DNA from 4 places in the Variovorax sp. GW821-FHT09B05 genome. Region 1 is predicted to be linked to each of the others. Evidence: predicted binding sites of a transcription regulator. Region 1 holds the regulator's gene; each other region holds the start of a gene.
The links. Region 1 encodes sigma-54, which starts transcription at its own class of promoters, with help from an activator protein. Its sites were predicted from a motif close to TGGCANGNAANCTGCTTT; they were not measured.
Positions count from the first base shown of each region.

Region 1 (4,135 bases):
CCACGCCGGCACCGGGCGCCGGACTGCGCTCCACCACCACGCTGAGCGGCGAAGGGGAAGAACGCAAGTGATCGAAGCCGCCGGAACCCAGGAAGCCAACGGCGTGCCGGGCAGCCGCCTCGTCGCGCGCGGCCTGCAGAAGAGCTATGGCAGCCGCAAGGTGGTCAAGGACGTCTCGCTCGACGTGCAGAAGGGCGAAGTGGTCGGACTGCTCGGGCCCAACGGCGCCGGGAAGACCACCTCGTTCTACATGATCGTCGGGCTGGTGCGCGCCGACGCGGGCGAGATCTCCATCGACGGCGAGCCGATCGCCCACATGCCGATCCACCGCCGCGCGCGCATGGGCCTGAGCTACCTGCCGCAGGAGGCCTCGATCTTCCGCAAGCTCACGGTCGAGGAGAACGTGCGCGCGGTGCTCGAGCTGCAGCGCGAGCCCGATGCCAACGGCCGGCCGCAGGCGCTGTCGAAGCAGCGCATGGAAGAGCGCCTGTCGGAGCTGCTGGCCGACCTGCGCGTCGACCACCTGCGCGATTCGCCCGCGCTCGCGCTGTCGGGCGGCGAACGCCGCCGCGTCGAGATCGCGCGCGCGCTGGCCACCCAGCCGCGCTTCATCCTGCTCGACGAACCCTTCGCCGGCATCGACCCGATCGCGGTGATCGAGATCCAGCGCATCATCAGCTTCCTGAAGGAACGCGGCATCGGCGTGCTGATCACCGACCACAACGTGCGCGAGACGCTGGGCATCTGCGACCACGCCTTCATCATCAGCGACGGCCATGTGCTGGCACAGGGCACGCCCTCGGAGATCGTCGACAACGCCGAAGTGCGCCGGGTCTACCTGGGCGAGCACTTCCGGATGTGATGACCCTCGTGCAAGTCATTTCCTGAGGGCATGAAACAAGGCTTGTCGCTGCGCGTTTCGCAGCATCTCGCGCTGACGCCTCAGCTGCAGCAGTCGATCCGGCTGCTGCAGCTCTCCACGCTCGAACTGAGCCAGGAGGTCGAGCAGATGCTCGACGAGAACCCCTTCCTCGAGCGCACCGCCGAGGAAGCCGCGCGCGAGGAGTTCGGCCTCGACGCCGCCGACACGCCCGCGCCGCGCGAGGACACCGAGCGCGAGGCAGAGAGCGACTACGCGAGCGCCGCGCCTTCGACTTCGACCACGTCCACCGAGACCGCCTCGTCGTCCGAGGCCGAGCCGGCCCTCGACTCGCCCGAGCGCGAGCCCGACTGGGAAGGCGACGGCACCGTCGACATGGCGCCCGACGACAGCGAGTGGGGCAGCGACGCGCCCGCGCGCAACAACAGCAGCACCGGCGACGACGAGCGCGCCGATGCCACCGAGCTCGCGCGCAGCCAGGAATCGCTGCAGTCCTTCCTGCACCGCCAGGCGCTGAGCCTGCGGCTCAACGAGAACGACAGCGCCGCGCTGCGCTTCTTGATCGAGTCGCTCAACGACGACGGCTACCTCGAGGATTCGCTGCCGGCGCTGGCCTCGGGCCTCGCTGGCGACGACAACGACCAGTTCGACGAACTGGTGCACCACTTCCAGGTCGCGCTCGGCCTGCTGCAGAGCCTGGAGCCCGCGGGCGTGGGCGCGCGCGACCTCGGCGAATGCCTCGCGATCCAGCTGCGCGCGCTGGCTGACGAGGACGAGACCGAGGAAGAAGAGCTGGTGCGCAAGACCGCGCTCGCCATCTGCAAGCAGCCGATGGAGTTGCTCGCGCGGCGCGACTTCAAGCGCCTGGCCACGCTCACGCGCACCAACGAGGAACTGGTGCGTTCGGCGCTGCAGATCATCGCGCGGCTCGAACCCAAGCCGGGCCGCCGCTTCGTCGACGTCGAACGCAACATCGTCATCCCCGACGTGATCGTCACCAAGACCGGCCGCGGCACCAACGTGAAGTTCCGCGTCATGCTCAACCCCGAGGTGATGCCGCGGCTGCGCGTGCACGACATCTATGCCGGCGCGCTCAAGTCGCACAAGGGCGAGGGCAGCCAGGCGCTGTCGCAGCGGCTGCAGGAGGCGCGCTGGTTCATCAAGAACATCCAGCAGCGCTTCGACACCATCCTGCGCGTGAGCAACGCCATCGTCGAGCGGCAGAAGAGCTACTTCGTGCACGGCGAGCTCGCGATGCGCCCGCTGGTGCTGCGCGAGATCGCCGACGAGCTCGGGCTGCACGAGTCCACCATCTCGCGCGTGACCACCGCCAAGTACATGTCGACGCCCTTCGGCACGGTCGAGCTCAAGTACTTCTTCGGCTCGGCGCTGGGCACCGAGACCGGCGGCAATGCCTCGAGCACCGCGGTGCGCGCGCTGATCAAGCAGTTCGTCGGTTCGGAGAGCGTGAAGAAGCCGCTGTCGGACAGCCAGATCTCCGAGATGCTCAAGGAGCAGGGCATCGAGTGCGCGCGCCGCACCGTCGCCAAGTACCGCGAGGCGCTGCGCATCGCGCCCGCCAACCTGCGCAAGGCCCTGTAGAAAGTCCCCGATGGCCCGACGCCTGCTGTCGCGCTGTGGGCCCTGGGTGTTCGCCATCGCGGCCGCGCTGCTGGCCGCCGGTTGCGCCACCTTGCCCGACGAAGCTCCGCGCGCCCCCGCCAAGGCCATCGCCGTGTCGAAGGACACCGCGCTCGGGCGCATCGCGCTGGCCGCGCAGCCCGACCCCGACCTCAGCGGCTTTCGCCTCATGCCGGGCGGCGACTTCGCCTTCGACACCCGCATCCAGCTCGCGCGCCGGGCCCAGCGCACGCTCGACGTCCAGTACTACCAGATCGAGAACGACGAGACCGGTCGCTACCTGCTGCGCACCCTGCGCGATGCCGCGCAGCGCGGCGTGCGGGTGCGCGTGCTGATGGACGACCTCTACACCGCGGGCGAGGACGAGCTGCTGCGCGGCTTCGCGGCCACGCCCAACGTCGAGCTGCGCCTGTTCAACCCCTTCCCGGCCGGCCGCGGCAGCCTGCTCGCGCGCTTCACCGCCTCGCTGTTCGACTTCAGCCGCGTCAACCGGCGCATGCACAACAAGCTGTTCATCGCCGACGGCGCGATGGCCGTGGCGGGCGGGCGCAACATCGGCAACCAGTACTTCCGGCGCACCGCGGGCGAGAACTTCATCGACCTCGACACCTTCGTGACGGGCGCGCTGGTCCCGCGCCTGGGCAGCCTGTTCGACCAGTACTGGAACAGCCCCTACGTGCGGCCCGTCGAATCGGTGGTGGCGAGCGCGCTGCCTGCCGACGAACTGCAACGCCGCTTCGAGGCCGCCACCGGCCCCGACACCACGCCGCCGCCGCCGAAGCCCGCGCCCAACGACCTGCTGGGCTACGGCCCGATCGCCGAGGACCTCGACGCTGGCCGGCTCGGCCTGATCTGGACCACCGCCGAGGCCTATGCCGATTCGCCCGATCGCGTGATCGGCAAGACCGCCTCGTACGGCGGCGTGCCGCTGCTCGACGTCGACAGCGTGCGCTACAACGTGGTCGAGCAGATGCGTCGCGCGCGCAGCGAGGTGACCATCGTCTCGCCCTACCTGATCCCCGGCGCCGCGGGGCTCGAGGTGATGAACGAGATCCGCCGGCGCCAGGTGAAGATCAGCGTGGTGACCAACTCGCTCGCCGCCACCGACGAGCCGCTGGTGCACACCGCCTACCGCCGCTACCGGCCCGAGATGCTGCGCCTGGGCGCCGAGCTCTACGAACTCAGCACCAACCGCACCCGCCGCAGCGTGCGGCTGGGCCTGTTCGGCACCTCGGTCGGCCGGCTGCATGCCAAGTCGGCGGTGATCGACCAGCGCATCCTGTTCGTCGGCTCGATGAATTTCGACCCGCGCTCCGAGGTCCACAACACCGAGATCGGCCTGTTCATCCGCAGCCCCGAGATGGCGCAGCAGGCGCTGAAGCTGCTCGAGGTGCTCAAGCAGCAGGGCGCCTACAGGCTGCGCTTCGCCGAAGGCAGCGACTCGCGCCTGGAGTGGGTCAGCGAGGAGGCCGGCAAGACCACGGTGCTGAGCGAGGAGCCCGACTCGGGCTTCTGGGACCGCACCATGCTCGAACTGCTGGCGCCGCTGACGCCGGAGAGCCTGCTCTAGGCGGTCTAGGCGGCTTTCGCAAACCGTCGGTTTCCGTTCCGCAA
Region 1 is NZ_JBWKPN010000021.1:50,860-54,994, forward strand. It holds gene lptA (lipopolysaccharide transport periplasmic protein LptA) at 1-71, shown strand, start outside; gene lptB (LPS export ABC transporter ATP-binding protein) at 68-862, shown strand; gene AC07RM_RS36060 (RNA polymerase factor sigma-54) at 893-2,482, shown strand; gene AC07RM_RS36065 (phospholipase D family protein) at 2,493-4,091, shown strand.

Region 2 (4,135 bases), on a different contig from region 1:
GCCCTTCGGCAAGGGCAACATCCGCGGCGTGGCCTCGCCCGAGTCGGCCAACAACGCCGGCGCGCAGACCTCCTTCATCCCGCTGCTGACGCTGGGCATTCCGCCCAACGCCGTGATGGCGCTGATGGTGGGCGCGATGACGATCCACAACATCCAGCCGGGCCCGCAGGTGATGACCAGCAACCCCGAGCTGTTCTGGGGCCTGATCGCCTCGATGTGGATCGGCAACGCGATGCTGATCATCCTGAACCTGCCGCTGATCGGCATGTGGATCAAGCTGCTGACGGTGCCCTACAAGTTCCTGTTCCCGGCGATCGTGCTGTTCTGCGCCATCGGCGTGTACTCGACCAACAACAACACCTTCGACGTCTGGATGGTCGCGATCTTCGGCTTCGTCGGCTACCTGTTCCTCAAGCTGCGCACCGAGCCGGCCCCGCTGCTGCTGGGCTTCATCCTCGGGCCGATGATGGAAGAGAACCTGCGCCGCGCGCTGCTGCTGTCGCGCGGTGCCTGGAGCGTGTTCGTCACGCGGCCGCTGTCGGCCGGCCTGCTGGTGGCCGCGGCGCTGCTGCTGGGCATCGTGCTGCTGCCGGCCGTGAAGTCGAAGCGCGAGGAAGCCTTCGTCGAGGATTGAGCGCCACCGCGCATCCGGCGAAAGCAAAGGCCCCGGTTCGCCCCGGGGCCTTTTTCATTTGAGGAAAGCGTCGTACGCGGTCTTGAGGATCAGCACGCTGACCACGACCATGAACACGATCCGCACGAAGCCCGCGCCATGTTTGAGCGCCACGCGCGTGCCGATCAGGCTGCCGGCCACGTTGGCGACCGCCATCGCCAGCCCGTAGTGCCACCAGACGTGGCCCTTGAGCGCGAGCAGCAGCAGCGCCGCGCCGTTGGTGAGCACGTTGATGACCTTGGCCGAGGCCGAGGCGTTGAGGAAGTCGTAGCCCATCCAGCGCACGAACAGGAACACCAGGAAGCTGCCCGTGCCGGGACCGAAGAAGCCGTCGTAGACGCCGATCCCCAGGCCGATGCTGCAGGCCGCGAGCGTCTCGGCGCGGCCGGTGAAGCGCGGCGCGTGGTGGCGCCCCATGTCCTTGCGCGCCAGCGTATAGAGCAGCACCGCCAGCAGGATCGCCGGCAGCGCACGGCGCAGGAAGTCGCCCGGGAACTGGGTGACGCCCCAGGCGCCGGCCAGCGCGCCGCAGAAACCGGCCAGCGCGGCCGGCCACAGCGCGCCCCAGCGCATCTGCACGCGCTGGCTGAACTGCGCCGCCGAAGCGGCCGTGCCCCAGATCGACGCACTCTTGTTGGTGCCCAGCAACGTGGCCGGCGGCGCGCCGGGGAAAGCGGCGAACAGCGCCGGCACCAGGATCAGTCCACCCCCACCCACGATCGCATCCACGAACCCCGCGAGCAGCGAGGCCGCGGTCATCAGCCACATTTCCATGGCCGCGATTGTCGCACCGGAATCGCTATCAAAAGAGTAGCTACAAACAGAGATGCCGCGAGCCGCTCCGCCACTTTTCACCACAAGAATTCGGGGCACCGATGCGACAGCGACAGGCAAAAAAAAAGCGCCGACCAGCGGCGCTTTTCAATCTGTGAACCAGGCTCTCGAATGTAGCCTTTTGGATGATTGTTCTTGTCGATCGGGAATTTGTCTCCTCGGCCCTCGGCAGCACGAGCAGGGCCCGTTCGCGAGTGGCTGGACTTTAGGGGGTGCACCGCCGCAGTGCATTGGGAATTACCCGCTTTGCCTTACTTTCGCGCACGGCGTAGCAAACCAAAGTGTTTCATGCGGTTAACGATGGTGGCACGACTTGTGCACAGAGTCCGGACCACCACTCCAAGAAGAGACCGCCGCCATGGCCCTGGTACCGCAAGCCTCCATCAGCGCCGCGGACACCGCGTGGATGATGACCTCCACGGTGCTGGTGCTGCTGATGACGCTGCCGGGCATCGCCCTCTTCTATGCCGGCATGGTGCGGCGCAAGAACGTGCTCGCCACCATGGCCTGCGTGGTCGCCATCGCCGCGGTGGTGTCGCTGACCTGGTTCGCGCTCGGCTACTCGCTGGCCTTCACGCCCGGCTGGCCCTGGCTCGGCGGCACCGGGCGCTTCTGGTTCGCGGGCTTCGACTACCTGAAGGACGCCGGCACGCTGGCCGTGAGCCACGTGGCGCCCAACGTGCCCGAGACGGTCTACGCGATGTTCCAGCTGAGCTTCGCGATCATCACCACCGCGCTGGTGCTCGGCGCCTTCGTCGAGCGCATGCGCTTCTCGGCCGTGCTGTGGTTCGCGCTGCTGTGGAGCGTGCTGGTCTATGCGCCGATCGCGCACTGGGTCTGGGAGCCCGGCGGCTGGCTCGCGCAGATGGGCGCGCTCGACTTCGCGGGCGGCTCGGTGGTGCACGTCAACGCGGGCGTGGCGGGGCTGGTCTGCGCCTATGCGCTGGGCCCGCGCCGCGGCTATGGCCGCGAGCCCTTCGAGCCCTACAACCTGGCCTTCACCATGGCCGGCGCCAGCCTGCTGTGGGTGGGCTGGTTCGGCTTCAATGCGGGCTCGGCGGTGGCGGCCGACGGGCGCGCGGGCCTCGCGATGCTGGTCACGCACGTGGCGGCCGCCGCGGGCGCCGCGAGCTGGATGATCGCCGAGTGGACGGTGCGCCGCAGCCCCTCGCTGCTGGGCCTGTGCTCGGGCCTGGTCGCGGGGCTGGTGGCGATCACGCCGGCCGCGGGCTTCGTCACGCCGCCCTCGGCGCTGGCCATCGGCGCCATCGCCGGCCTGGCCTGCTACTGGGGCGCCACCGGCCTCAAGCGCCTGCTGGGCGCGGACGATTCGCTCGACGTGTTCGGCGTGCACGGCATCGGCGGCATCGTGGGCGCGCTGCTCACGGGCGTGTTCGCCGACAAGGCCATCTCGGGCGCCAGCGGCAACGTGCTGACGCAGGCGATCGCGGTCGGCGGCGTGGCGGTCTACAGCGCGGCCGGCACCGCGATCGTGCTGTTCCTGGTGCGCGCGCTGGTGGGGCTGCGCGTCGATCCCGACAGCGAGGTGCAGGGGCTCGACCTGGCCCAGCACCGCGAACACATCGGAGGCTGAACCGAGATGGATGGCCACGTCCTGTCCGAGAGCGAGCGCATCGCGCTCGCGGCACGCCTGCACGTGGCGCTGCGCCGCAAGCACGGCCGCGTGACCGACACCGAGTGGATGGCCGTCAATGCCGAGTACGCCACCGAGATGGTGCGCTTCGCGCGCGCGCACGCGGCCGAGACCCACGACGACGAGCTCGCGGCCATCGCGCTGCGGCTCGAGCAGGCGATGGAGCCGCTGGCACGCGCCGCGCGGCTCGAGGCCGCGGCGCGGCTGCCCGACGGCAGCGGGCGGCAGCCGCCGCCGAAGTACATCGGCGGCCTGCGCTAGGCGCTCTTCGCGAGCGCGGTATCGCGGATCGCCTGCAAAGTGGTCGACGGCGTGATCGCCTCCGGATCGAGCACGCAGTGCAGGATCGCGGGCTTGCCGCTGGCCCGCGCACGCGCGAGCGCCGGGCCGAACTCGGCGGTGCTGGTCACGCGCTCGCCGTGGCCGCCGAACACCTCGGCATAGCCGCGGAAGTCGGGGTTCTTGAGCTGCGTGGCGCTGATGCGGCCCGGGTAGTGGCGCTCCTGGTGCATGCGGATGGTGCCGTACATGGCGTTGTCGAGCAGCACCACGAGGATCGGCAGCCCGTACTGCACCGCGGTCGCGAACTCCTGGCCGTGCATCAGGAAGTCGCCGTCGCCCGCGAACACCACCACCTCGCGCTGCGGCCACAGCCGCTTCGCGCCGACCCCGGCCGGCAGGCCGTAGCCCATCGAGCCGCTGGTGGGCGCGAGCTGGCTCGCGAAGGCGCGGAACGGCCAGAAGCGGTGCACCCAGGTCGCGAAGTTGCCCGCGCCGTTGCAGAAGATGGTGTCGTGCGGCAGCACCTCGCGCAGGTGCTGCATCACCTCGCCCATCTGCAGCGGACCCGGCACGCGGATCGGCGCCGGATCGCTCCAGCGCAGGAACTCCTCGCGCGCCTCGGCCGTGCGCGACTTCCAGGCCGGCGCCTGCGCCGGCTTGAGCCCGGCCACCGCCTCGGCGAAGGCACGCGG
Region 2 is NZ_JBWKPN010000017.1:152,225-156,359, reverse strand. It holds gene AC07RM_RS33705 (tripartite tricarboxylate transporter permease) at 1-634, shown strand, start outside; gene AC07RM_RS33700 (sulfite exporter TauE/SafE family protein) at 689-1,447, opposite strand; gene AC07RM_RS33695 (ammonium transporter) at 1,866-3,101, shown strand; gene AC07RM_RS33690 (hypothetical protein) at 3,108-3,422, shown strand; gene AC07RM_RS33685 (thiamine pyrophosphate-binding protein) at 3,419-4,135, opposite strand, start outside.
Region 2: the regulator sigma-54 is predicted to act here: its motif matches at 1,812-1,829, upstream of AC07RM_RS33695 (ammonium transporter).

Region 3 (4,135 bases), on a different contig from region 1:
AATTCGACCGGGTGCGTGGCCATGCGGAAGCGCGTGACTTCCTGCATCTTCAGGTCGATGTAGGCATCGATGTACGCATCGGTGAACACGCCGCCCTTGGTCAGGAAGGCACGGTCCTTGTCGAGGTACTCGAGGGCCTGATCGAGGCTGTGGCAGACGGTCGGGATCAGCGCGTCTTCTTCCGGCGGCAGATGGTAGAGGTCCTTGCTCGCGGCTTCGCCCGGGTGGATCTTGTTTTCCACGCCGTCGAGACCGGCCATCAGCAGCGCGGCGAAACCGAGGTACGGGTTCATCAGCGGATCGGGGAAGCGCGCTTCGACGCGGCGGCCCTTGGGGTTCGCCACGAACGGGATGCGGATCGAGGCCGAGCGGTTCTTGGCCGAGTAGGCCAGCTTCACCGGGGCTTCGAAGCCGGGGACCAGGCGCTTGTAGCTGTTGGTGCCGGGGTTCGTGATGGCGTTCAGGGCACGGGCGTGCTTGATGATGCCGCCGATGTAGTGCAGCGCGAAGTCCGACAGGCCGGCATAGCCGTCACCGGCGAACAGGTTCTTGCCGTCCTTCCAGACCGACTGGTGCACGTGCATGCCCGAGCCGTTGTCGCCGACGATGGGCTTGGGCATGAAGGTGGCGGTCTTGCCGTAGGCGTGGGCCACGTTGTGGATCACGTACTTCTGCAGCTGGACCCAGTCGGCGCGCTGGATCAGCGTGCTGAACTTGGTGCCGAGTTCCATCTGGCCGGCGTTGGCCACTTCATGGTGATGCACTTCGACCGGGATGCCCAGCGATTCGAGCACCAGGCACATTTCCGAACGCATGTCCTGGAAGCTGTCGACCGGGGGAACCGGGAAGTAGCCACCCTTGACGGCGGGACGGTGGCCGCTGTTGCCGTGCTCGTATTCCTTGTCGGTGTTCCACGAGGCTTCTTCGGAATCGATCTTCACGAAGCAGCCCGACATGTCGTTCTTCCAGCGCACGCCGTCGAACACGAAGAATTCGGGCTCCGGACCGAAGTAGGCCGTGTCGCCCAGGCCCGAGGCCTTCATGTAGGCTTCGGCGCGCTTGGCCAGCGAACGGGGATCGCGCTCGTACGGCTTGCCGTCGGTCGGGTCGATCACGTCGCAGGTCAGGATCATCGTGGTCTCTTCGAAGAAGGGATCGATGTTCGCGGTGTTCGGGTCGGGCATCAGCTGCATGTCCGACGCCTCGATCCCCTTCCAGCCGGCGATGGACGAGCCGTCGAACGCGTGGCCCGAGCTGAACTTGTCTTCGTCGAAGTGCGACACGGGCACGGTCACGTGTTGTTCTTTACCGCGGGTGTCGGTGAAACGGAAGTCGACGAACTTGACCTCGTTTTCCTTCACGAGCTTCATGACGTCGGCGACGGTCTTTGCCATCAATTTCTCCTGAGTTGGATGGGTGGTTGGGAATACAGGGATGCGGGATGCAGTTTCTGTGCCATTGTCGCCTGCGATCAACAGCCGGCGGCGGGCACTTTGGAGGCCTGAAACTCGGCCGAATTCACCAAATTGGTGCCATTGAAATCAACGCACCAATTCTGGGCCAAGTTGCGCATTAAAAGTGTGCAGACCTTCGATGAGCTGGCCGTAGGCCGCGTCGAGCAGTTCCGGGTCGCCCTTGACGCCGAGCTCGATATGACGGCCGTACTGGGGGTGATCGACGCTCGGCAGGCTGAAAACCTTGATGCGCGCATGGCGCTCCTCGATCGCCTGCATCAGGGGCGTGAGGGTGGCTTCCATGGCACCGAAAACGATCACGGACTTCTCCAGGACCCGGGTCCGGACGAAAAGATCGGCATAACGGGCGTCGAGCACCGACTCGATCATCGGCCAGGCCATGACCGGGAAACCGGGCACGAAATGGACGTCGCCCACGCTGAAGCCCGGGATCTTGTTGTAGGGGTTGGCGATGATCCGGGCGCCCTCGGGAAACACGCCCATGTTGAGCCGGTGGATGTTGTCGGGCCGGTCGGGCTCGTAGGCCACGCCCTGCTCGCGCGCCGTGTCCTGCATGCGCTCGCGGATCAGCAGCTCGGCCTCGGGATGCAGCGCCAGCGGCACGCCCAGCGCCCTGGCGGCGCACTGGCGGGTGTGGTCGTCGGGCGTGGCGCCGATGCCGCCGGTCGAGAAGACGATGTCGCCCGAGGCGAAGGCGCGCGCCAGCGCGGCGGTGATGCGCTCGGGCACGTCGCCCACGTATTCGGCCCAGCCCAGTTGCAGCCCGCGCGCCGCGAGCAGCTCGATCACCTTGGGCATGTGCTTGTCGAGGCGCTTGCCCGAAAGGATCTCGTCGCCGACGACGATCAGGCCGAATTCACGGGTCATGGGGATTTCCATTGGGAGAGAACGGCCTGGTCGGCCTCGATGGCGGCGGCGTCGCCCGGAATGGCGGCCGCCGCGGCGGCCGCGCGCTGGCCGCGCAGCTGCGCCAGCGCATCGAGGCAGTAGTGGCCGAACCACAGGGCCGAGAAGGCGAAGACCAGGGTGTAGATCCAGATCGCGAGCGGCACCAGCACGAAGAAGGCGGCCGCGAACAGCAGGCCCGAGGCCCAGACGATGCTCGGCGCCGCGCCCAGGTAGCCGCAGAGCACGCCGATGCACAGGAGCGGCAGCCGGTGCGCGCGCAGCAAGGTGGCGCGCTCCTCGGCGCTGGCATGCTCGGCCAGCGCGTCGAAGCTCATCACGCGGTAGGTGAGCCAGCCCCAGATCAGCGGCGGCAGGATCAGCACCAGCGGGGGAATCAGCCACAGCGGCATCGAGACCACCAGCGCGAGCAGCGCCAGCACGGTCAGGCCGATGGAGCGCGCGACGCTGCCGAAGAAGGAGGCGCCCTTCTTGCGCTCGAGCGAGGGAAAGCGGCGCTCGGCCACCAGCCGCGTGAGCGCCGGCGCCATGAAGCCGGCCACGATCAGGAGCGACAGCACCACGATCAGCGGCGTGGCCGCGAACACCACGGCGAGCGGCGCCAGCACCGAGGTGACGTCGCCCGAGAACAGCCGCCCGATCCAGCCCCAGAAGCTGGCCAGCAGCGGCCAGGATTCGAGCGCGCCGCGCGTCCAGGCGACCGCGGCGTCCCAGTAGAAGTAGCCGAAGACGGCGGCCAGCAGCACCATCAGGCCCAGCGGCACCAACGACAGCACGATCACGCGCGGCAGCATGCAATAGGCCACCGCGCGCCAGAAGGAGTCGAGGAGCAGGCGCATCGGGCCGGAGGATAACCCGGCGCGCCCCGCGCGGCCGTGAAGCCAGAGCCGGCGGCCGGGCGATTCGCCGGTTCGCGCGCACGCCGCGCGCAGCTGAGGCAGTTGGAGAGAAGCCGCGCTCAACCGCGGCCGACCATGCGCTTCAGCCCCAGCCACTGCTGGGCCCAGAAACCCTGGCCGTAGTCGCGCACCTTGCCCGCGGCATCGGGCTCGACCTGGTCGCGCACGCCGGTCGGGTCGTAGCGGTTCTCGAAGTTGGCGGTCCCGAACATCATGTCCCACCAGGGCAGCAGCACGCCGAAGTTGTGGCCGCCGAGCGTGCTCTTGCCGTTCGACTCGTGGCCCAGCCCGATGCTGTGGTGCAGCCGGTGGAAGCGCGGGCTGATCCACAGCCGCTCGCCGAGGGCGCCGAAGCTCAGGCGCAGGTTGGCGTGCTGCAGGCTCTCGCTGAGCTGGGTGAAGGCGACGAAGGCGATGAACTGCCCGGGCGCCACGCCGATCAGCTGCGCCACGATCACGATCAGCGTGTCGTGCAGGATGTCGTCGAGCAGGTGGTTGCGGTCGTCGCTCCACATGGTCATCTGGCGCTGCGAGTGGTGCAGCGAATGCAGCCCCCACCACCAGTTGAACTGGTGCTGGCCGCGGTGGATCCAGTAGCCGACGAAGTCGAGCACCACGAGGTAGATCGCGAACGCGATCACCGGCACGTCGGTCACGCCGGGCCAGAGTTCGTCGAGGTGCAAGGTGCCCCAGCCGGCCGCACGCAGGCTGCCCATGAGGTCGTCGAACACCGGCTGCAGCGTGAAGAACATCGCGAGCCGGAACAGGCCCAGCCGGTGGATCAGCGTGTAGAGCATGTCGATGCGGATCGCGCGCCGGTCGGTCACCGGCTCCACGGCGCGCCAGCGCTGCAGC
Region 3 is NZ_JBWKPN010000006.1:144,994-149,128, reverse strand. It holds gene glnA (type I glutamate--ammonia ligase) at 1-1,394, opposite strand, end outside; gene AC07RM_RS17440 (competence/damage-inducible protein A) at 1,542-2,342, opposite strand; gene AC07RM_RS17435 (EI24 domain-containing protein) at 2,339-3,220, opposite strand; gene AC07RM_RS17430 (sterol desaturase family protein) at 3,340-4,135, opposite strand, start outside.
Region 3: the regulator sigma-54 is predicted to act here: its motif matches at 1,441-1,458, upstream of glnA (type I glutamate--ammonia ligase).

Region 4 (4,135 bases), on a different contig from region 1:
CTCGCAGCGCCGCGCGGCGCGTTGCGACTGCAGCGGGTGCCCGGCCTCGATCGAGCTCAGCAGCTCGGCGCGCGGATGCATCGCGAGCACGGCGCTCGCGCCCCCGGTGTGGTCACTGTCGCGGTGGCTCAGCACCAGCAGGTCGAGCCGCTCGCCCAGCGCGCGCAGCAGCGGCACCAGCACGCGGTGGCCGGCGTCGCTCTCGAGGCTGTAGCGCGGGCCGCTGTCGTAGAGCAGGCTGTGGTTCGCGGTGCGCACCAGCACCGCGTTGCCCTGGCCGACGTCGGCCGCGAGCAGTTCGAACTCGCCGAGGGCGGGACGCGGCGGCTGCCACAGCAGCACCGGCAGCAGCAACGGCAGGCCCAGCGCGCGCAGCGACCACGGCAGCCGCATCGCGACCAGCACGCCGCCCGCCACGCCGCAGGCCGCCAGCCATGCCGGCGGCGCGGCCATCGAGACGCTGGCGAACGGCAGCGCCGCGAGCCATGACAGCAGCAGCCCGAGCCCCTGCACCGCGCGCGCCGCGAGGTCCCACAGCGGCGCGGCGACGGTGCCGAGCATCGCCAGCGGCGAGATCACCAGCGTGACCCAGGGAATCGCGACCAGGTTCGCCACCAGCCCGACCAGCGACACCTGCTGGAACAGCAGCAGGCTCAAGGGCGTGAGCGCCAGCGTGATCGTCCATTGCTCGCGCAGCAGCCGCCACAGCCGCGCGCGCAGGCCCGGGCGGGTGTCGCCGGGCCAGCCCGCATCGGTGGCGAACAGCACGCCCACTGCCACGAAGCTGAGCCAGAAGCCGGCCTGCGTCAGGGCCCAGGGATCGAGCGCGACCACCACCGCCGCGGTCAGCAGCCAGCCGTGCGGCCAGGGCCAGCGTCGCCCCGTGAGGCGCAGCAGCGCGACGGTCGCGAGCATCCAGACCGTGCGCTGCGAAGGCACGCCCCAGCCGCTGAACAGCGCATAGAGCGTGGCCAGCAGCACGCCGCCCACGAGTGCCGCGCGCTGTGCCGGCAGGCGCAGCATCAGCCGCGGGCTGCGGCGCCAGAGCGCGCCGACGATGTGCGCGGCAAGCCACGCGAACAAGGTCACGTGCAGGCCCGAGATCGACATCAGGTGGGCCACGCCGGTGGCGCGGAAGACGTCCCAGCCCTCGCGGTCGATCGCGCCCTGGTCGCCCGTGACCAGCGCGGCGATCACGCCCGCGGCAAAGCGCTCGAGCACGCGTTCGAAGATGGCATCGCGCACAGCCTCGCGCGCGCGTTCGATCGGGTGCCGCCCCGTGAGGCCCAGCCGCGCGGGCGCCTCCTCGCGTGCGCCGGTGCGCACATGGCCGCTGGCACGCAGGCCCTGCTCCCACATCCACAGCTCGCTGTCGAAGCCATGCGGATTGCGATGGCCGTGCGGCGCCTTGAGGCGCACGGTCAGGCGCCAGCGCTCACCGGCATGCACCGGGCTCTCGGGCAGGAGCGTCGGTGCGGACGCATCGGCCGGGTCGTTCCAGCGGCTGCTGCCCTCGGCATACCAGCCGAGCGCGATGCGGTCGGGCACCGCGGGGGATCCGGCCATGGCAGGGTCGGACCAGCGCGCGGACTCGACGGCGAAACGGAAGCGCGTTCCAGTCTCGCCGCGCTGCGGCATCTGCGACACCACGCCCACGAGCTGCAGGTCGCGCCCCTCGAGCGCGGGATCGAGCGCACCCGCCGCATAGACCGTGGCCCGTGCGCCCGCGAGCCCCGCGCCGATCGCCGCGCCGGCCAGCGCGGCGCAGACCCAGGCGATCCGCGCATGCCGCGGCATGCGCCAAACCCCGACGAGACCTGCGATGCCCGCGAGCAGTCCGCCCGCATACGCCATGCCATCCCACAACTGCGGCTGCCGCAGTTGCAGCGCCACGCCCGCGAGCGCCGCCGCGAGCGCGACGAACGCGCAGCGCGCGCGCAAGACGGCATCGGATGCGTCTCGCACACCCTTGGCGACCATGATGCAAACCCTCCCCCAACGACGCTCCGTGGCGCGCTAATTGCTTTGTCTTCTGGGCTAGTATGCGTCTCACCAGAGACATCTTTTCGATGCAATCTGCCAGTACTGCACACAAAAACGCATGTCCATCCACGCCGCGCTCCACCACGTCACCCACTACAAATACGACCGCCTGGTGCAACTCGGCCCGCAGGTCGTCCGGCTGCGCCCGGCACCGCATTGCCGCAGCAACGTCATCTCGTACTCGCTGCGCGTCGAACCCGCGGATCACTTCGTCAACTGGATGCAGGACCCGTTCGCCAACTACCAGGCGCGGCTCGTGTTCCCCGAGAAGACGCGCGAGTTCAAGGTCACGGTCGACCTCGTGGTCGAGATGGCGGTCTACAACCCCTTCGACTTCTTCCTCGAGCCGCAGGCCGAGAACTTTCCGTTCGCCTACACGCCCTCGCAGGCCGAGGAGCTCGCGCCCTATCTCGTCACCGAGGAGCCCACGCCGCTGCTCGCGGCCTACCTCGACAAGATCGACCGCAAGGAACAACGCACCATCGACTTCCTGGTCGGCATCAACCAGCAGGTGCAGCAGGACGTCAACTACCTGATCCGCATGGAGCCCGGCGTGCAGACGCCGGAAGAAACGCTCACCAACGGCAGCGGCTCCTGCCGCGACTCGGGCTGGCTGCTGGTGCAGCTGCTGCGCCACTGCGGCCTGGCCGCGCGCTTCGTCTCGGGCTACCTGATCCAGCTCACGCCCGACGTGAAGGCGCTCGACGGCCCGAGCGGCACCACGGTCGACTTCACCGACCTGCATGCCTGGTGCGAGGTGTTCCTGCCGGGCGCCGGATGGATCGGCCTCGATGCCACCTCGGGCCTGCTGGCCGGCGAGGGCCACATCCCGCTGGCCTGCACGCCCACGCCCTCGAGCGCCGCGCCCATCGAGGGCGGCGTCGACGAGTCGAAGGTCGAGTTCGGCCATGACATGAAGGTCACGCGCATCTACGAATCGCCGCGCGTGACCAAGCCCTACACCGAGGAGCAATGGGCCGAGGTGCTGACCCTGGGCGACGCGGTCGACGCGCGGCTGCAGGCCGGCGACGTGCGCCTCACGATGGGCGGCGAGCCCACCTATGTGGCCACCAGCGACCGCGACGCGCCCGAGTGGAACACCGACGCGCTCGGCCCCACCAAGCGCGGCTACGCCACCGAGCTGGTCCACAAGCTGCGCGCCGAGTACGGCCAGGGCGGCTTCCTGCATTTCGGCCAGGGCAAGTGGTACCCGGGCGAGCAGCTGCCGCGCTGGGCGCTGTCGATCTTCTGGCGCGCCGACGGCCAGACGCTGTGGCACGACCCCGAGCTGTTCGCCGACGAGCGCTTCCCGACCCACTACACCAGCGAGGACGCGCGCCGCTTCACCAGCCTGCTGGCGCGCAAGCTCGGCCTGACCGACCGCTACGTGCAGCCGGGCTTCGAGGACATCTACTACTACCTGTGGCGCGAACGCCGCCTGCCGGTCAACGTCGACCCCTTCGACTCCAAGCTCGACGACGAACTCGAACGCGTGCGCCTGCGCCGCGTGTTCACGCAGAAGCTCGACGCGGTGATCGGCTACATGCTGCCGATCGAGCCCGGCAACGCGAACCGCGACGCGCCCGCGCTCGAGGGCCCGGCCTGGAAGACCGGCCCCTGGTTCCTGCGCGACGACCGCCTCTACCTGATCCCCGGCGATTCGCCGATGGGCTACCGCCTGCCGCTCGATTCGCAACCCTGGGCCAGCAAGGGCGACTACCCCTACCTGATCGAGCGCGACCCGACCGCGGCGCGCGGCGCGCTGCCGAGCGCGGCCGACTACCGCGCGCGCTACACCGTGGGCGCGACCGGCGGCACCGGCGCCGACCTGGGCGCCGTGCCCTATGCCTTCGGCACGCCCGCGGCCGTGCCCGCCACGCTGCGCATGCAGGGGCCTGGCACCGGCGAAGGAATCGAAGGCAAGCCGGGCCAGGGCGATGCGGGCCCCACAGGCCATGCAGGTGACGGGGCCGATGGCGAGGCCGGCGATCCCGCGCGCGTCTCCGCCACGCGCCAGCCGCTGCGCGGCGAGTCGGCCCACTGGGTCACGCGCACCGCGCTGTGCGTCGAGGTGCGCGACCCGCGCCGCGCC
Region 4 is NZ_JBWKPN010000008.1:384,167-388,301, reverse strand. It holds gene AC07RM_RS22695 (DNA internalization-related competence protein ComEC/Rec2) at 1-1,980, opposite strand, end outside; gene AC07RM_RS22690 (transglutaminase family protein) at 2,102-4,135, shown strand, end outside.
Region 4: the regulator sigma-54 is predicted to act here: its motif matches at 2,010-2,027, upstream of AC07RM_RS22690 (transglutaminase family protein).